4 regions of the Neobacillus sp. 204 genome follow, and region 4 is predicted to be linked to each of the others. Evidence: riboswitches for the same ligand, from Rfam matches in the RefSeq annotation. Region 4 holds a riboswitch; each other region holds the start of a gene.
What was found. A riboswitch is a leader RNA that binds a small molecule or an ion and turns the genes downstream of it on or off. The one in region 4 is predicted to bind S-adenosylmethionine.

Region 1 (2,205 bases), on a different contig from region 4:
ATCCAAATAAAAACTATCAATCGGCAGAAAGACTCATTGAAAAAGCAGTAACTGACCAACCCGACATCATTGTCCTTCCAGAACTTTGGACGACAGGGTATGACTTAACCCGTCTTAATGAAATTGCCGACAATAATGCTAGTCAGACAATTGATTTTCTTCAAAAAGCAGCCCAAAAATACCAAGTGAATTTCGTCGGAGGATCGGTAGCCAACCGTGAAGAAACCGGTGTAAAAAACACCCTGATCATCATCCATAAAGAAGGCAAACTCGTCCACAGTTATAGTAAACTTCACCTTTTTAAGCTAATGGATGAGCATGTATATTTAGAAGCAGGATCCCAAAAAGGACTTTTTCAATTGGAAAATCATAAATTTGCCGGGACGATCTGTTATGACATCCGTTTTCCAGAGTGGATACGGGCTCATTCAGCAGAAGGGGCTGAGGCACTGTTTGTGGTGGCGGAATGGCCAGCACCGCGCTTGTCTCATTGGAGAGCATTATTAATTGCCAGAGCGATTGAAAATCAATGTTACGTTATCGCCTGTAACCGTTCCGGTCAAGACCCAAATAACCATTTCGCCGGGCACTCGATGATTATTGATCCGTGGGGAGAGGTCATAGCGGAAGCCGGCAAAAGTGAAGAAATCTTATCAGCAGAGATTGACATGGACTTAGTTAAGGCTGTTCGCAAGCAGATCCCAATTTTCACAGATAGAAAACCAGAATACTATTAATAATTTTCAAAAAATATTGACAATATCATTTTGTTACTGATATGATTTTTACCAGTTGAATAGATTTTCTCTTATCATGAGCTGGCTGAGGGATTTGGCCCTTTGAAGCCCAGCAACCGACCTTAAACCGATCGTAAAATGGAGCGCTTAATGCGCTTGGAATCTCCTTAAGGCACGGTGCTAATTCCAACAGAAGGATGATCTTTCTGAGAGATAAGAGGTGCGACAGACAAATTGTCTTCCCAAGCCTCTTTCAGATGAGAAAGAGGCTTTTTTATTGCCTGCGTGCATAAATAGGCCTTCAAAAACAAGGAGGAACCCTAATGAGTCTACTAAAGCAGAAAACATACCAGCCTTTAACAAGCGAGAGTGCTATTGAACTAGCACTTGAATTAAATATTTTTACTAGGTATGCTAAACTATCCTGTAAGGAAATTGGTGACGGCAATCTCAATCTTGTTTTTCATATTGTTGATGATTTAGAAGGTAAAAGTATTATTATCAAACAAGCTCTCCCCTACGCAAAAGTAGTGGGTGAAAGCTGGCCATTAACACTGAAAAGAGCAAAGATTGAAGCAGATGCCTTAAAAATTTTCAGGCAAATTGCTCCTGTTTATCTACCAGAAGTTTTTTTCACAGATGACGTGCTTGCCGTCACTGTAATGGAGGACCTTTCCCATCTAATCATCGCAAGAACTGGCTTTATCAAAGGTGAAACCTATCCATTGATTTCTAAACATCTTGGTGAATACCTTGCAAAAACATTATTTTACACTTCTGATTATGGATTAAGCCCAGCCATAAAAAAGGAATATGTCCAACAGTTTATCAATCCCGAACTTTGCAAAATTACTGAGGATTTAATTTTCACCGATCCGTATTTTAATGCAGACACCAACGAATTTGAAGAGGGTCTCCGTCCTGCTGTCGAAGCAATTTGGCACGATGATGAACTAAAATTTCATGTCAGTGTTTTGAAGAAAAGTTTTTTAACAGAGGCAGAAGCACTCCTTCATGGTGATTTACATACCGGAAGTTTGTTTGCCGATAATTTTGAAACAAAAGTAATCGACTCTGAATTTGCTTTCTACGGACCTGCCGGCTTCGATATTGGTCAAGTATTTGCGAATCTACTTTTCCAAGTAATTGCAAATGTTGAAAAACGGGACCTTTTTATCAATCATATTGAAACGGTATGGAAGGTATTTGAAGAGCACTATACACGTTTATGGAATACAGATAATAAAGAGGAAGCAGCAAAAACTTCTACCTTCTTAAACTACCATTTAACAAAACTTTTTGAGGACTCACTTGGATTTGCTGGCTGTGAGTTAATCAGAAGACAGATTGGATTGGCACATGTTGCCGATTTAGATGGGATTGAGAATGAACATACACGAATTGCTGCAAAACAAAAAACCCTAGAACTAGGAAAAGTCCTCATTAAACAACGAAAAGACATCAAGAA
Region 2 (2,205 bases), on a different contig from region 4:
GCTATCCGGACTAAGGCCTTTAGCAATATATAATGGAGGATGCGTAAGAGTGTGGCCATAGTCCTCCATGGTAATGCCCAATGATTTTGTCAGTTTGCCCGGCCCATTTGTCAGGCTTCGCAAGTCTTCCAGCCCTCTCCTGTTTTTCATTATCTCGATACCATACCGAGGTTCCAAGGCGCGGATTAAAACCGCTTCAGGATTTTCTTTACCACCGCTAACCACATTGAATAGGCAGTGTGTATGCATTAAATAAGTATAGGTAAGGCCGGAACGTTGGAACATGACCTCGGTTCTAGTGGTCCGCCTATTATTATAACTGTGGGCAGCCCTGTCACCTGGACCTATGTAAGCCTCTGTTTCGACAATATAACCTGCCGCCATTCCCACACTAGTTTCTTTTACAAGGAGGCATCCGAGCAGAGCCTTTGCCAGTTCAAGAGTCGGCTGTTCATAAAATACTTGGGGTAATGGAACGATTTCTTCAGTTATTTCTCCCATGTTATATGCCTCCTTTTACGTTACTATTATAATGCTGACGAGTTCAATTTTTCTATACTTAACAAGTCTCAAGAGGAGCTCCAAATTCTGATACCCCTCCGGAATATTTAAGTGTTTGTATTCCAATAAAACAATAAAACCAAAAATCCGTCGCAGTGACGGATTTTTAGATTTATTTTGAGAAAATTCTAACCTGTCAGTCGCACAAAAACAGTACTTGCCAAAACATTTTCAAATTAGTGGTTTAGGATATTAATTTTATTTCTTCTAGACTATTAATATGTTCCCGAACTGGAGTAATTTCTGTTATAAGTTCATTTTTAAATATATGTTGTAACTCATTTTTCTTTTGTTTAGCTACAGTTAATTGATTAAGATCTGAAAAGAAAATGAATGATTGATTTTTAAATTGCTGACCTTTCCTAGAAGTTGGATCATGTAAGTCGAAAAACAACTCTAATAATTCATGATAAGATACTTTCCAGGGATCAAACCATATTTCTACTATATCTACATTTTTCCCTTTTAGGTGTCCTGTTTGAACAGATTCAATACCTCGAAATCCTGTAATAAAAGCTTTTTGACTAAAAAATTCACTTGCACCAAATACTGCTCTTTCCATTTAATTTCGCTCCTCCTGAGCGATAAACCTTTTATCCATTTAAAAAAACCTCTCTTGATTAAAAGAGAGGTTTGTATTGTTAAATACTCTCCTCTCATCTTTCAAAGGTAATACCTTTGCAGGAATTAGCACCGTTCAAGCCAAAATTTTGACTTGATGGTTGCCGGGTTTCACAGGGCCTGTCCCTCTACCACTCTGGATAAGAAGTTTATCGCTATTTATTTTTTAATGTTTAGTTGGTTTATTGTTACTAACAATACCACTCACTAATCTAAAAAATCAAGCAAAAATTTAAAATAATAACCCCATTGGACGATAAGAAGCATATTTTACTTTTATTTTACGCTAAATAACCAGATCTCCTCCTGCGAAGAAACCTGGCTAAATTATAATCACTTTATCACCGTCCACTCCACGTGGACAAATTGGGTAAACTGTCTTTCTTCGGTGTCAGGCACCATATAAAACAATATTATTACTCCACCACCATTATTTAATTCCGTACCAATATGTTGTGGAACCATAGTGGGCAGGGACATTGTTTTCCCAGCCGACTTCGATGCCGAATCTTGCGGATGTGTTGAATGAGACGGAGTCGCCGATTAGGAGTCGGTATGCTCCCGTACTGTCAAATTCTGTCCCAAAGGCATTGACTTCGTGGGCAGTGTTGCCGTTTAAGGGATTGGTGAAGGTTCCGCGGTTAAAGTACCAGCCTGATTCATAGAAATCTTCTGTTCCTGTTCCATGAATTTGCGGAAGGTTTGCTTCGTCTACATATACTCTTTCGTCACCTTCAAGATAATTCCGTGTAAAGTCTTTCCCCTCCATTGAATGGGAAACCCCAACAATTGTTCCTTTTCCAATGGTATTTAAGAAAGTCCAATCCTGACCGCCTGTCACTTCTCCCTTGTGAGAAGTCGTTCTGAAGTAAGCGGAAGTCGGGTTTGAACCTAAAGCCTTTGCCCACTGCCCTGACTTGGCAAATGTCACTTCGGCCTTACCGGCTGTAATTTCTTGCTCAGATCCATTATACAATTCAACCTTTGCTGACTTCTTATAAGGCATTGGCCACCAAGATGTAT
Region 3 (2,205 bases), on a different contig from region 4:
CGCCATATGTATCAACAATAATTTTACGGCCCGTTAAGCCTGCATCCCCTTGTGGTCCGCCAATTACAAATCGTCCTGTTGGATTAATAAAATATTTTGTGTTGTCATCGATAAGTTCTTTTGGTACGACAGGATTGATAACATATTCTTTCAAGTTACGTTGAATTTGCTCTAACGTTACTTCTGGGTTGTGTTGGGTAGAAATAACAATAGTATCAATACGTACCGGTTTATCGTTCTCATCATATTCGACAGTTACTTGGGTCTTTCCGTCTGGACGAAGGTAATCAAGAACTTTGTCTTTCCGCACTTCTGTTAATTTACGAGCAAGCTTATGTGCAAGTGAAATGGGAAGAGGCATTAGCTCTTTCGTTTCATTACAAGCAAAACCAAACATTAAACCTTGGTCTCCTGCACCAATAGCTTCAATTTCCTCATCAGACATTTGACCTTCACGTGCTTCCAAAGCCTGGTCAACACCCATCGCTATGTCCGCAGACTGTTCATCAATAGAGGTTAATACGGCACACGTCTCAGAGTCAAAGCCATATTTTGCGCGATCATAACCGATCCCTTTAATCGTTTCACGAACAATTTTTGGAATATCCACGTAAGTAGAAGTAGTGATTTCCCCTGCTACTAATACTAATCCAGTTGTTACTGAAGTTTCAGCCGCAACCCGAGCATTAGCATCCTTCGCTAAAATAGCATCTAAAATGGAATCAGAAATTTGGTCACAGATTTTATCAGGATGACCTTCAGTAACTGACTCAGAAGTGAACAAACGACGTTTTGTTGACATCTGAATTCCTCCTATATTATGAGATCATCGAGGTTTTTGGAAGGTTACAGGAATACTTCTTGAACCTCGTGAATTTGATACGGTACTCATTCCCTTAGTATGTAATTAACAAAGGATTTTTATTAGAGACTCTTATTAAAAAGGACTTATACAAAACAAAAAACCTTACCATAGAGGAAAGGTTGTTTTCGGGCCTTTCGCTCTTATCGTTCAAGGCATTAGCCTTGCGTCAGATTAGCACCTTCGCATTTGAAAAGGACCTTTTAAGTGGTCAATCATTTCATATTGCAGGTTGCTGGGTTTCATTGGGCCTGTCCCTCCACCAGCTCGGGATAAGAGAGTATCCGTTCAAATTAGAATAATATCATACTGTCTAACAATGTCAATGAATTTTTCAAAGTAAAAAGGAAAAAAGGAACTTACTTTCTTAATATAAACAATTTTTATATCTATTGATAAATTTTAAAAAGTATTAAAATCACTTTAAATAGTATGGATTATTATTACTAATGTGCTATACTTTTTATTACATTTACAACATAAAAAACTAATAAAGGATGGTTTCATTAAATGAATTCTGTTGACACTCCAAATGAATTATTACAGTTTTTAAAAGAAAGTCACGTCCATGTGCAACTATCAGTTCCTCAATTAGTTGAAAAAATCTTAACCCGTAGCGAAGGGTCTCTTACTTCTACAGGCGCGATTAGTGTCGCTACAGGAAAGTATACAGGCCGCTCTCCTCAGGACAAATTTATTGTATTAGAAGAGTCCACAAAAGAGAAAATTGAATGGGGTACGACCAATCAACCGATTTCTGAAGCAGCTTTCACACGTCTTTATCACAAGGTTATTGATTATTTAAAAGAGAAAAATGAAGTGTTTGTTTTTAAAGGGTTTGCCGGTGCCGATAAAAAATCTCGTTTGCCCATCCAAGTGGTTAATGAATTAGCGTGGCAAAATTTATTTGTCCATCAGCTATTTATTCGTCCATCAGATGATGAATTACTTGCTCACGATAGTGAATTCACCGTTATTTCTGCCCCTAATTTCAAGGCAGATCCAGCAATCGATGGTACAAAATCAGAAGCCTTCATTATCATATCTTTTGAAAAAAGAATTGTTTTAATCGGTGGAACAGAATACGCAGGCGAGATGAAGAAATCTATTTTTTCTGTTATGAATTATTTACTGCCTGAAAATAATATTTTTTCCATGCACTGTTCTGCTAATGTCGGCCTTGAAGGTGATGTTGCATTATTCTTTGGCCTATCCGGTACAGGAAAAACAACTCTATCCGCTGATCCGAGCCGACGATTAATTGGTGATGATGAGCACGGCTGGTCCTCCAATGGAGTCTTTAATATCGAGGGAGGTTGCTATGCTAAATGTATTAATCTTTC
Region 4 (2,205 bases):
TTGTTTTGTTAATTTTGTAAAAATTGGTGAGATCGTATTCTTATCTGCAAGTGACCAAAGCATTCTTGAAGAGGCATAAAGACCTGAGTTTGCAGCCGATAGAATGGCTGTTAAAATGACAAAGTTCATCATATCAGCTGCATATGGGACTCCAATTTGTTCAAGAACGGCAACAAAGGGGCTCTCTAATACTCCTGCATCGGAAGTAGGCAATAACGCAGATAATACAACAATTGTTCCTACAAAAAAGATAATCAATCTCCACAATGTTGTCCGAATGGCCTTTGGTATCGTTTTTTCCGGATCTGCTGTTTCCCCCGCTGCAACTCCTATTAATTCCGTTCCTGAAAAAGCAAAGTTAACCGCAAGCATGGTCATGACAATCGCAAAAGCACCATTTGGAAATAAACCTGCACTTGTAAAATTAGAGAAGAACGGTGCCGATTCGGAATGGGTCATCGGAACAAAACCTACCATTGCCGCTGCTCCTACACCAATAAACAGAACGATCGCTATGACCTTTATAGACGCGAACCAGAATTCAGATTCAGCGAAAAACCTAACCGTCAGTATATTTAAGACAAAAACCAAAATAGCAAACAGCAAACTCCAAATCCAGACATTAACGGATGGAAACCATCGCTGCATTAATAATCCTGCAGCCGTAAATTCAGAACCTAAAGCAACCGTCCAAGTTAGCCAGTACAACCAAGCAACGGTATACCCCGTCCCTGGTCCAATATATTTAGTCGCATAACTGTGAAAGGCACCCGTTTCAGGCATATGTACGGAAAGCTCTCCTAAACATAGCATGACGAGATAAACCACTAGTGCACCAATCAGATAGGACAGAATGGTCCCAAACGGGCCAGCTTGTTGAATCGTGTAACCCGAACTTAAGAATAATCCTGTTCCAATCACCCCGCCGAGCGATAGCATGACTAAATGTCGTGTTTGCATTTGTCTTTGAAATTTTTGCTTGCTTTTCTTTTCCATCATAGTCTCCTTTTCCAACATCCAGAAAAAACAAAAAACGCACTCTGATAAATGAGTGCGTTACTGATCAATAATAACGTAAGCTCTTATCTATCAAGGGATCACACCCGATGGAATTAGCACAGTGTCATATTAGACCTGCTGCTGAGGTTTCATAGGGCCAGTCCCTCCACCTCTCTGGATAAGAAATATTTTTTTATAACTCTACCAATCTATGAAATATCTGTCAATCTATTTCTGAGTTTTTAAAATTTTAAAACCCTTACAAACAAAAAATATTATAATGGCTGTTATAAAAAAAAAATCTCTCCTTATAAGATTTTTCTGCAAGGAGAGACTCTATTTAAATAGTAACAATACTATTTGTTTCTGCTGCTTCTATAATCCCTAAAATGACTTTAAGAGAAGATAATGCATTGTCGCCTGTTACAAGTGGAGCATGATCAAGATGTACACATTCAATAAAGGCATCGATTACACCACTGTTCTTCCTGAGCGTTCCTTTTTAAAGAACCACGTTGAGTTTGTTTTTTTTACACCCCATTGCTCTGGTCCAGAGTGTCCAAACGTCGTTCTAAAAGTAAGTACTTTTCCAAGCTCTCCATTCTGTATGATTTCTTTAGCCTTTTGATGGGCACCAGTAAACCGTTGATTATGATCCACCATTAATTTTTTTCCAGATTCCATTTGGGCATCGACTAAGTGGCGGGTCTTTTTGAACAAGAAACAAGAAGACACACCCATAAAAGGGATGAAATGACAGTAATTTGAATGAAGAAGAATAAAAATTTACAAACTCTTTATAAACATTGTGAGAGTTTCTAATCTTTGCAAATTGTTTATTTGCTAAAATAGAAATGTTTCAAACTAAAGAAAAAAGGTGGCTAAGAGATGTCCAAGAATTTATTTAGAAGAATTTCCTTACTGATTTTTGCAGCAGTATTAACGTTTAATTTTGTCCCAGACGTTAATAACAAGGTTAGTGCAGTAACCTATGATTCTGAAACAGTATCCTTCGGTCCAGGTCAAGCGGTAAACCTGGTGGACGCACTAATTACGGAGGTTAATAAGGCAACTTCCACAATTGATGGAGCATTTTATGAAATCCGTTATCAGCCATTTGTTGACGCACTTATTCAAGCAAAGAACCGCGGAGTAGCGATTCGCATTGTAACCGATTCAGATTACATTTCCAACACCTTTACACAG

Region 1: linked by a shared signal. The riboswitch ahead of mtnK (S-methyl-5-thioribose kinase) and the one ahead of mmuP (S-methylmethionine permease) in region 4 are both predicted to bind S-adenosylmethionine.
Region 2: linked by a shared signal. The riboswitch ahead of ACJ004_RS04030 (peptide-methionine (S)-S-oxide reductase) and the one ahead of mmuP (S-methylmethionine permease) in region 4 are both predicted to bind S-adenosylmethionine.
Region 3: linked by a shared signal. The riboswitch ahead of metK (methionine adenosyltransferase) and the one ahead of mmuP (S-methylmethionine permease) in region 4 are both predicted to bind S-adenosylmethionine.

Annotation. Positions count from the first base shown of each region.
Region 1 covers NZ_JBJORY010000001.1:305,904-308,108, reverse strand. The annotation lists gene ACJ004_RS01575 (carbon-nitrogen family hydrolase) at 1-737, shown strand, start outside; SAM riboswitch class I at 806-957, shown strand; gene mtnK (S-methyl-5-thioribose kinase) at 1,061-2,205, shown strand, end outside.
Region 2 covers NZ_JBJORY010000001.1:881,400-883,604, reverse strand. The annotation lists gene ACJ004_RS04035 (DNA-3-methyladenine glycosylase) at 1-501, opposite strand, end outside; gene ACJ004_RS04030 (peptide-methionine (S)-S-oxide reductase) at 746-1,123, opposite strand; SAM riboswitch class I at 1,215-1,329, opposite strand; gene ACJ004_RS04025 (glycoside hydrolase family 172 protein) at 1,613-2,205, opposite strand, start outside.
Region 3 covers NZ_JBJORY010000009.1:261,148-263,352, forward strand. The annotation lists gene metK (methionine adenosyltransferase) at 1-802, opposite strand, end outside; SAM riboswitch class I at 1,003-1,141, opposite strand; gene pckA (phosphoenolpyruvate carboxykinase (ATP)) at 1,373-2,205, shown strand, end outside.
Region 4 covers NZ_JBJORY010000015.1:50,652-52,856, reverse strand. The annotation lists gene mmuP (S-methylmethionine permease) at 1-996, opposite strand, end outside; SAM riboswitch class I at 1,080-1,184, opposite strand; partial or broken gene ACJ004_RS24780 (Gfo/Idh/MocA family protein) at 1,489-1,689, opposite strand; gene ACJ004_RS24775 (phospholipase D-like domain-containing protein) at 1,888-2,205, shown strand, end outside.